Sphaerotilus microaerophilus: one gene and its partner. The protein of the gene in region 2 interacts with the protein of the main gene of each other region in a pairwise test. Links are inferred from orthologs where the notes say so. Each region holds a gene or a part of one and is shown on either strand. Other genes may lie near its edges.

The links.
Region 1: the proteins of NGK70_RS05980 (region 2) and NGK70_RS26170 interact in binary tests that used the Escherichia coli proteins (3 or more experiments, as listed by UniProt). The link is inferred for Sphaerotilus microaerophilus from one-to-one orthologs.

The regions. Positions count from the first base shown.
Region 1 is NZ_AP025730.1:6,018,515-6,023,674, forward strand. Bases 864-3,817 are described here. They hold NGK70_RS26170 (transglycosylase domain-containing protein), read left to right. Parts: upstream 864-1,914; coding sequence 1,915-2,721; downstream 2,722-3,817. Other genes in these bases: NGK70_RS26160 (energy transducer TonB), read left to right, coding at 864-1,032; aroE (shikimate dehydrogenase), read left to right, coding at 1,051-1,902; NGK70_RS26175 (hypothetical protein), read left to right, coding at 2,767-3,366; NGK70_RS26180 (TlpA family protein disulfide reductase), read left to right, coding at 3,383-3,817. Outside these bases: NGK70_RS26155 (ribonuclease catalytic domain-containing protein), read left to right, coding at 1-50; more of NGK70_RS26160, read left to right, coding at 160-863; more of NGK70_RS26180, read left to right, coding at 3,818-3,898; aroQ (type II 3-dehydroquinate dehydratase), read left to right, coding at 4,023-4,463; accB (acetyl-CoA carboxylase biotin carboxyl carrier protein), read left to right, coding at 4,565-5,014; accC (acetyl-CoA carboxylase biotin carboxylase subunit), read left to right, coding at 5,124-5,160. UniProt on the Escherichia coli protein: Peptidoglycan polymerase that catalyzes glycan chain elongation from lipid-linked precursors. May play a role in peptidoglycan assembly during cell division in collaboration with other cell division proteins.
Region 2 is NZ_AP025730.1:1,352,937-1,357,837, reverse strand. The notes cover bases 1,902-4,901. They hold NGK70_RS05980 (peptidoglycan D,D-transpeptidase FtsI family protein), read right to left. Parts: upstream 4,329-4,901; coding sequence 2,475-4,328; downstream 1,902-2,474. Other genes in these bases: rsmH (16S rRNA (cytosine(1402)-N(4))-methyltransferase RsmH), read right to left, coding at 4,621-4,901; ftsL (cell division protein FtsL), read right to left, coding at 4,325-4,624; murF (bifunctional UDP-N-acetylmuramoyl-L-alanyl-D-glutamate--2,6-diaminopimelate ligase MurE/UDP-N-acetylmuramoyl-tripeptide--D-alanyl-D-alanine ligase MurF), read right to left, coding at 1,902-2,475. In the rest of the region: more of murF, read right to left, coding at 1-1,901. UniProt on the Escherichia coli protein: Essential cell division protein that catalyzes cross-linking of the peptidoglycan cell wall at the division septum. Required for localization of FtsN.

The sequences.
Region 1 (5,160 bases), 4.7 Mb from region 2 along the record:
CCGATGCCGAAGCGGTCCCGGCCGAGACCGGCGGGGCTGCGGGCGGTTGACTCGAACGGCTGAAGGCACAATCCCGCACTGCACAATCCGGCAACGCCACCGACCGCACCGGCCGGCGGCCGACCGACGCCTCACCTGCCCCGCCCCGTGACCGCATCGATGCAGCGACTCAAGCAACTGTCCACCCTGCAGCTGGCGCTGCTGGTGTCGCTGTGCGTGCACGCGGCCGTGCTGATGATCCGCGTGGCCGCGCCGGAGGCCTTCGACCGCATCCTGGAGGACACCCCGCTGGAGGTGGTGCTGGTCAACGCCAGCACCGCTGCCAAGCCGCAGAAGGCCCAGGTGATCGCACAGCGCAACCTGGCCGGTGGCGGCGACGCCGAGCTGGGCCGGGTCACCTCGCCGCTGCCGCCCGCCCTGCAGAGCCAGGCGGGTGATTCCTACGAGGAGTCGCGCCGGCAGGTCGAGCAGATGCAGGTGCAGCAGATGATGATGCTGGCGCAGCTCAAGCGCGAACTCGCCACGATGGGCCAGCCCGACGTGCCCCGCGGGGCCGGCAGCACCCGCGCCAGCGCCGACGAGGATCGCCGCCGCCAGCTGCTGGCGCTGCTGGCGCAGATCGAGAAACGCATCCAGGACGAGAACGCCCGCCCACGGCGGCGCTTCGTCAGTCCCGCCGCGCGCGAAGGCGTGCACGCGATCTACTACGACACGCTGCGCCGGCGCATCGAGGACCTGGGCACCCGCAACTTCCCCGAGGCGCAGGGGCAGAAGCTCTACGGCGAGCTGACCATGCTGGTCGCGGTGGACATGGACGGGCGCGTGGCGCAGGCCGAGGTGATCGAGAGCTCACGCAACCGCACGCTGGACCGCCGCGCGATCTCCATCGTCAAGGCCGCCGCACCCTATGGCCCGTTCACCGCACCGATGCGGGCCCAGTTCGACCAGCTGGTGTTCATCTCGCGCTTTCGCTTCACCCGCGACGAGGGCCTGCGAGCCGCCGTGGAAGACGCCAGTTCACAACGTCCCTGACCCCGCCCAGACTTCTCCATGGACCGCTACGCCGTCGTCGGCAACCCCGTCGAGCACAGCCGCTCGCCTCGCATCCACCAGCTCTTTGCCGCCCAGACGGGGCAGATCATCGAGTACACCCGCCTGTGGGCACCGCTGGACGGCTTCACGGCGACGGTGCGCGCCTTCGCCGCAGAGGGCGGACGTGGCTGCAACGTGACGATGCCCTTCAAGGCCGAGGCCTGGTCGCTGGCCGCCCGGCGCAGCTCGCGGGCCGAGCTGGCGCGTGCCGCCAACACCCTGCGCTTCGATGCCGAGGGCTGGTGGGCCGACAACACCGACGGGGCCGGGCTGGTACGCGACCTCGGCGTCAATGCCGGCGTCGCCCTGGCCGGCCAGCGCCTGCTGCTGCTGGGTGCCGGTGGCGCCGCGGCCGGCGTGCTGGGGCCGCTGCTGGAGAGCCGCCCGGCCGAGCTGGTGGTGGCCAACCGCACCGTCGAGCGCGCCGTAGAACTGGTCGAGCGGCACGCCGAGCTGGCCCGCCAGGCCGGTGTGCGGCTGGTTGCGCAGGGTTTGAACGGGCTGGCTGGCTTGGCCGGACCAGGCGGCTTCGATGTGCTGATCAATGGCACCGCCACCAGCTTGCAGGCCGACGCAATGCCGATCGAGACCGGCCTGCTGCGCCCGGGCGCGCTGGCGCTGGACATGGCCTACGGGGCGCCGGCACGCGGCTTCATCGCCTGGGCACAGGCGCAGGGCGCGGTCGGGCGCGACGGGCTGGGCATGCTGGTCGAGCAGGCGGCCGAGTCCTTCACCGCCTGGCGTGGCGTGCGGCCTGACACGGCCCCGGTGCTGGCCATGCTGCGTCGGGAAGTCGACGGCCTGGCCTGACGGGACCGCCGCATGAGAACGCTGAGGGAGCTGCTGCACAGCCACGTGGTGCGCATCGGCGCGCTGCTGCTGCTGAGCGCGGTGGCGCTGCAGCTGTATTTCCTGCTGCGCATCGCGCTGATGACGGTGATCGATCCGCAGTCCACCAGCTTCCAGCGCAGCGAGATCTGGCGCCTGGCGGTGGAACAGCACCAGGTGCTCTGGAGCCAGGAATGGGCCGACTACGCCCGCACCAGCGACCACCTCAAGCGGGCTGTGATCGCCAGCGAGGATGCGCGCTTTGCCGAGCACAGCGGCGTGGAGTGGGACGCGATCGAGAAGGCCTGGGAACGCAACCAGCGTGCCGAGGACCGGGCCGAGCGGGTCAATGCCGCCCAGGAACAACGGGCGAAGAAGGCCACGTCCACCGGCCGGCCTGCGCCGGCGGCGGCGCCGAAGAAGTTCGAGGTCAAGGTGGTGGGCGGCTCCACCATCAGCCAGCAGCTGGCGAAGAACCTCTTCCTCTCCGGCGAGCGCACCGCGGTGCGCAAGGCACAGGAGTTCGTGATCACCTTCATGCTGGAGGCCTGCCTGTCCAAGCAGCGCATCCTGGAGATCTACCTGAACAACGTCGAGTGGGGCGAGGGCGTGTTCGGCGCGCAGGCCGCCGCGCGGCACTACTTCCGCAGCGACGCCGCCCGCCTCGGGCCTGCCCAGGCCGCCCGGCTGGCGGTGATGCTGCCCGCCCCCAAGCGCTTCGAGAAGCGCCCGGGCTCGGCCTACGTCAGCGGGAGGGCGGGCACCGTGGTGGCCCGCATGGGCGCGGTCGAGCTGCCCTGAAACCCTGCAGGCCCGCGCCGCCAGGCCGCCTCCTAGAATTTGTGCATGAGCAGTGACACCGAGCGCGATGAGCTGGCCGCCGCGGCCGCCAGGCTGGTGGTCGAGGAGGGGCTGGAGTACGGCCCGGCCAAGAAGCGTGCGGCACGTGATCTCGGGCTGAATGGCCGCCGCGCCGCCCTGCCCGACAACGAGGCGGTCGAGGCGGCGGTGCGCGAGCACCTGGCGCTCTTCCACGCCGACACCCAGCCCGCCGAACTGGCCGAGCTGCGCCGCATCGCCTTGCGCTGGATGGAGCGGCTGGCCGAGTTCCGCCCGCACCTGAGCGGTGCGGTCTGGCGCGGCACCGCCACGCGGCTGTCGGCCATCCACCTGGACCTGTACTGCGACGACCCGAAGTCGGCCGAGCTGGCCCTGCTGAACCTCGGCGTGGATTACGAGGTCGGCTCGGCGCCCGGCCCGCGGGGCCGCGAGGTGGATGTGCTCAGCATCGCCGAACGCAGCCAGGCCCTGGGCGATTGGGTGACACTGCACCTGAGCGTACTCGACCACGACGACCTGCGCGGCGCCCTGCGCGCCGATGCCCAGGGGCAGACCTGGCGCGGCGGGCTCGATGCGCTGCGCCGGCGCCTCGAAACCACCGCCTGACGAAAGGACGCCATCGATGCAACGACGCCACTGGATGATGCTGGCCGGCGCCACAGCGGGGCTGGCCGGCGCAGCGGCTTGGCGGCTGCGCCCCGATGCCGGCGGTGCCGCCGCGTCAGCGCCACTGTGGGCGACCCGGCTGCCGCAGGTCGGCGGCGGCGAGCTGGCCTTCAGTGAGCTGAAAGGGCAGGCGCTGCTGGTCAACTTCTGGGCCACCTGGTGCCCGCCCTGCGTCAAGGAAATGCCGCTGCTGGACCGCTTCGCACGCGAGCAGGCTGGCAGGGTGACGGTGGTCGGCATCGCGGTGGACCGGGCCGAGGCGGTGCGGGCCTTCCTGGCGGCCACGCCGGTGGGTTTTCGCATCGGCGTGGCCGGCTTTGCCGGCAGCGGCCTGGCGCGTGAGCTGGGTAACCCGCAGGGCGGCCTGCCCTTTTCGGTGCTGTTCGATCGGCAAGGGCAAATCGTCGACCGCAAGCTCGGCGAGACGCTGCCCGCCGAACTGCAGGATTGGGCCAGGCGGGTGGCCAGCTGATCGTTCGCGACCTGCCTGGCGGGGCTGATGCGCCACGCGTTCGAGCGAACATTGCGCGCGATGGCGACTTTTGGGGCGAAATGCGCGTAAAGTCGCTGGTTTCGCTTTCTGTGTCCCGACCACGATGCACATCCTGATCCTCCAGGGGCCCAACCTCAACCTGCTGGGCACACGCGAGCCGGGCGTCTACGGCGCCACCACGCTGCCGCAGATCCAGGCGGGCCTGGATGCCTACGCCGCCGAGCGCGGCGTGCGCCTGAGCCACTTCCAGAGCAACCACGAAGGCGGCCTGGTCGACCGCATCCACGCTGCACGCACGGAGGGGGTGGACTTCATCATCATCAACCCGGGCGCCTACACGCACACCAGCGTGGCCATCCGCGATGCGATCACCGGCGTGGCGATCCCGTTCGTCGAGGTGCACCTGTCCAACGTGCACCGGCGCGAGGCCTTCCGCCACCATTCCTACTTCTCCGATGTGGCCGAGGGCGTGATCGTCGGCCTCGGCCCGCTGGGCTACCGGCTGGCGCTGGACTACGCGCTGCAGCGCGCCGCACCGCGCTGATTCCCGTCCGGCTGCGGCTGGCCCCAGTCCGTGCCCCTGCGGGCATCCGGCCAGGCCAGCCCCATCCAGCCCCCCCCCGAACCAGTCACCTGGAGCTTCCCATGGATCTACGCAAACTGAAGACCCTCATCGACCTCGTGTCGGATTCCAACATCGCCGAACTCGAGATCACCGAGGCCGACGGCAAGGTGCGCATCGTCAAGAGCAGCCCGGTGGTGACCGTGGCGCACGCGGCCCCGATGGTGGCCGCTGCCCCAGTCCTTGCGGCTGCTCCTGTCGCTGCACCCGCCGCCGCCCCTGCCGCCCCCGAGTTGACCGGGCACATCATCAAGTCCCCGATGGTCGGCACCTTCTACCGTGCCTCCAGCCCGGGCGCCAAGGCGCTGGCCGACGTCGGCCAGCAGGTCAAGGAAGGCCAGGCGGTGTGCATCATCGAGGCGATGAAGATCATGAATGAGATCGAGTCCGACCACGCGGGCACGATCACCAAGGTGCTGGTCGAGAATGGCCAGGCCGTCGAGTACGGCCAACCGCTGTTCATCATCGAGTGAGCCGGCGTCACCGCCTGCCCAGCCGAGTGGGCGAGCAGGTGGGGCAGATCGACCGGGCCCGGCATCCTGCGCGGGCCCTCAGCGTGCCCATGAGGCCGCGGAGAAGTACATGTTCAAGAAGATCCTGATTGCCAACCGGGGTGAGA
Region 2 (4,901 bases):
CAGCGCACAGGCCGCCGCGGCGAGCGCATTCTTGACGTTGTGCCGCCCAGCCACCGCCAGGCGCAGGTCGGCGTCGCCCGCCGGGGTGTGCATGCGCACGGCCCAGTGGTCGCCGGCCCAGGTGGCCTGGGCACTCAGATCCGCCGGTTGATCGGCCTGCTCGCCCTCCAGCGTGGGGGCCAGCGCGAAGGTCAGCACGCGGCGTGCGCCGGCCAACTCGCGCCACAGCGGCGTGTAGGGATCGTCGGCCGGGAACACCGCCACGCCGTCGGCCGGCAGCGCCGTGAGGACCGCGCCGTTCTCGCGCGCCACCGCCTCCACCGTTTTCATGAATTCCTGATGCTCGCGCTGGGCGTTGTTGACCAGGGCGACGGTGGGCTGGGCGATGGTGGCCAGCTCGGCGATCTCGCCCGGGTGGTTCATGCCCAGCTCGATCACCGCGGCACGGTGGTGGGCGCGCAGGCCCAGCACCGTCAGCGGCACGCCGATGTGGTTGTTCAGGTTGCCAGCGGTGGCGTGCGCGGTCGCGCCGCGCCAGGCGCGCAGGATCGAGGCGATCATCTGCGTCACCGTGGTCTTGCCGTTGCTGCCGGTCACGCCGACCAGCGGCAGCGCCAGGCTGGCACGCCAGGCGGCGGCCAGCTGCTGCAGGCCAGCCAGCGCATCGGGCACTTCGAGCCCGCTCAGCCCGGCCGAGGCCAGGCCGCGCTCGGCCAGTGCGGCGACCGCCCCGGCGCCACGCGCCTGGGGCAGGAAGTCGGCCGCGTCGAAGCGCTCACCCCGCAGCGCGATGAACAGATCCCCCGCGCGCAGGCTGCGCGTGTCGCTGTGCACGCGGCGGCAGACCGTCGTTGCATCGCCGACGAGCTTCGCCTGCGGCAGGCGCGTGGCCAACATCGCATGCAGCTCGCCCAGCGGCGGCAGCGCGGCCTGCGCGGCGCGGCGCTGCAGCGCCTCGGTGGCGACGGCGGCGTCGAGGAAGGGGCGCTTCACGCCGCCCGCGTCCTGGTAGTCCTCGTGGCCCTTGCCCGCCAGCAGCAGCACGTCGGCCGGTGCCGCCTCGGCCAACGCCAGCGCGATCGCCTCCCCGCGGTCGACCACCGTGCGCACGCGCGCCGGGCCGCTGCAGCCCGCCGCCACCTGGGCGACGATCGCCGCCGGGTCTTCGAGGCGCGGGTTGTCGCTGGTGACGATCACCTCGTCGGCGCGCTCGCTGGCGATGCGGCCCATCACCGGGCGCTTGATCGCATCGCGGTTGCCGCCGCAGCCGAACACGCACCACAGCCGCCCGCCGCGGGCCCGCGCAAAGGGGCGCAGCGCCTGCAGCGCCTTGTCCAGCGCGTCGGGCGTGTGGGCGTAGTCGACCACCACCTGCGGCAGATCGGCACCGCAGTCGTCCAGCGCCGGCACGCGGTCCATCCGCCCAGGCACGGGCGTGAACTCGGCCGCCAGCGCCGCCACCTGCGCCAGCGGCAGGCCCAGCGCACGCAGCCCGCCCAGCACGGCCAGCAGGTTGCTGACGTTGTAGTCGCCGATCAGCGTGCTGCGCAGCTCGGCCCGGTCGACCGCACCGCCAGCGGCGGTCTCGACCAGCGCAAACGCCAGACCGCCTGCCTCGTAGCGCACCGCCTCGGCACGCAGCCGCGCCGGCACGCCAGGCTGCTGGCTGTAGGTCCACATGTCCAGCCGGCCCTCGCGGCCCAGTTCGCTGGCCAATTCGGCGCCCTTGGCGTCGTCCAGGTTCACCACCGCGGCGCGCAGGCCGGGCCAGTCGAACAGCCCGCGCTTGGCTGCCCAGTAGGCGTCCATGCTGCCGTGGTAATCGAGGTGGTCGGGCGTGAAGTTGGTGTACAGCGCCACCTGGATGCGCGCGGCCGCCAGGCGCTGCTCGACCACGCCGATCGACGAGGCCTCCAGCGCACAGGCCGCAAAGCCGGCCTGCCCGAAGGCGCGCAGGCTGCGGTGCAACGTGAGCGGATCGGGCGTGGTCAGGCCGGTGGCCACGACAGCGGCCTGCGGGGTGAGCCGCGTTGGCGGCTCACCCACGCCCAGCGTGCCGACCACGCCGCAGCGCTGGCCGGCCAGGCTGAGCGCCTGCGCGGTCCACCAGGCGGTGGAGGTCTTGCCGTTGGTGCCGGTGGTGGCGACCAGGCTCAGGCGGGCCGAGGGCTCGCCGTACCAGGCGTCGGCGATCGCGCCGGTGGCTGCCTTCAGGCCGGGCAGCGCAGCGATGCGCTCGTCGTCGAAGCCCCAGGCCTCCAGCCCATCGGCCTCGACCAGGCAGGCCGCGGCGCCCGCCGCCAGCGCAGCGGCGACGAAGGCCCGGCCGTCGTGCGCGTAGCCCGGCCAGGCGATGAAGGCCTCGCCGGGCGCGACCTGGCGGCTGTCGGTGCGCAGCTCGGCCGTCGCGGCCACGCGAGCGCGCAGCCAGGCCACCGCCTCGGCCGCGCTGGTGAGGAAGCGCTGCGCCGCCATCAGAAGGACTCCTGTTCGGCCGGCGCAGCCTGGGCGCGCGCGACGATCTGCGGCTGCACCGGCATGTCCGGCGGCACGCCAAGGATCTGCAGGCTGCGCTGCACCACCGAGCTGAACACGGGCGCAGCGACATCGCCACCGAAGTAGCGGCCGTTGCTCGGCTCGTCGACCATCACCGCCACCACCACGCGCGGCGCGCTGATCGGCGCGATGCCGACGAACCAGGCGCGGTACTTGTTGCCCGCATAGCCGCCGCCTTCCTGCTTGTGCGCGGTGCCGGTCTTGCCGCCCACCGAGTAGCCGATGGCCTGTGCCTTCGGGGCGGTGCCGCCCTCGCCGGCCGCCATCTGCAGCATCTTGCGCACCGAGCGCGCCACCTCGGGTGAGAACACCGGGGCGCCGCCCGCGGCGTGCTCGGCGCGCAGCAGCGTCATCGGTGCCACGTCGCCATCCCGGGCGAACACCGTGTAGGCGCGCGCCAGCTGGAACAGCGAGGTGGACAGGCCGTAGCCGTAGCTCATGGTGGCCTGCTCGATCGGCCGCCAGCTCTTGTAGGGGCGCAGCCGGCCCGAGGCCATGCCCGGGAAGGGCAGCGCCGGCTTCTGGCCGAAGCCCACCGCGCTGAAGGTCTCCCACATCTCGCGCGGCTGCATCTGCATCGCCATCTTGACGGTGCCGACGTTGCTGGACTTCTGGATCACCTGTTCCACCGACAGCGCACCGTGCGGGTGGGCATCGTGGATGGTCGAGCCGGTGATGCTGATGCGCCCGGGCGCGGTCTGGATCACCGTGTCGGGACGCACGCGGCCGGTCTGCAGCGCCAGCGCGGCGATGAAGGGCTTCATCGTCGAGCCGGGCTCGAAGGTGTCGGTGACCGCGCGGTTGCGCAACTGCGGCCCGCTCATGCTGGCGCGCTCGCCCGGCACGTAGCTGGGGTAGTTGGCCAGCGCCAGCACCTCGCCGGTCTGGGTGTCGAGCACGACCACGCTGCCGGACTTGGCTTTGTGCTCCACCACCGCGTCGCGCACACGCTGGTAGGCGTAGAACTGCACCTTGGAGTCGATGGCCAGCGCGATGTCGCGGCCGTCCTCGGCGTCGACCATCTCGCCCACGTCCTCGACCACGCGCCCCAGCCGGTCGCGCACCACGCTGCGGCTGCCGGAGCGGCCCTGCAGGTCCTTCTGGAAGGCCAGCTCGACGCCCTCCAGGCCACGCTCCTCGATGTTGGTGAAGCCCACGACGTGCGCCGCCGACTCGCCCTCGGGGTACTGGCGGCGGAATTCGCGCTGCACGTACACGCCCTTGGCGCCCAGCGCCTTGACCTGCGCGGCCACCACCTCGTCCACCTGCCGGCGCAGCCAGACGAAGCCGCTCTTGCCGGACAGGCGGCGCGCCAGGTCGTTGGCGGGCAGCCCCAGCAGCTTGGCCAGTTCACGCTGCTGCTCCGGGCTGACCTTGGCCTCGCGCGGCACGGCGAACACCGATGGCGCCGGCACGCTGGCCGCCAGGATCTGGCCATTGCGGTCGACGATGCGCCCGCGGCTGGCCTGCAGCGCGAAGGTGTGGCCGTAGCGGATCTCGCCTTCTTTCTGGAAGAAGGCCGGGTTGATGACCTGCACATACAGGGCCCGCCCCGCCAGCACGCAGAACCCCAGGCCCAGCCCGAGCACGAGCAGGCGCGAACGCAGCGGCGGCGTTTTGGCCGCCAACAGCGGGCTGGTGGCGTAGCGCACCGCCTGGGCCTCGTTGGCGGTCGGCCGCTCGCGCCGACGCGCGCCGGCACGGTTGCGCGCCACGGGGGCGAGGCGGCTGCGGGCGCCGGCGGCGACGCGCTGGAGGAATGAGCCCTTCATGGCCGGCCTCCCTGCGCCGCGGCCGCGGTGCGGGCCGGGTCGGTCACGTACTCGGTCACTGCCGGCGTGGCCGCGCGCATGCGCAGCTCCTCGCGGGCCACGCGTTCGACGCGCAGGCTGGTGGCGTAGGCACGGCGCGCCACGTCCAGGCCCTCGGCCTCGACGTCGAGCTGGTGCGCCGCGTTGCGCTCGCGCTCCAGCGCGGCGTAGAGGCGGCGCGACTCATAGGAGGTCTGCACGAGGTAGATCGCGCTGCACACCAGCACCACCAGGAGCAGCAGGTTCAGCCGGGTCATGCGCGCCTCCGCGACGCCGGGGCCACCGGCACCTCAGGCAGCGGCGCGTCGGTGCGTTCGGCCACGCGCAGGATGGCCGAGCGCGAGCGCGGGTTGGCCTCGACCTCGGCCTCACTCGGCTTGATGCGTGCCACCGCATGCAGCAGCGGCGCCGCCCCCACGGCCAGCGGCATGCGTCGGTCGTAGGCCTCGCGCGAATGACGCGCGATGAAGGTCTTGACGATGCGATCCTCCAGCGAATGGAAGCTGATCACCACCAGCCGGCCGCCGGGCGCCA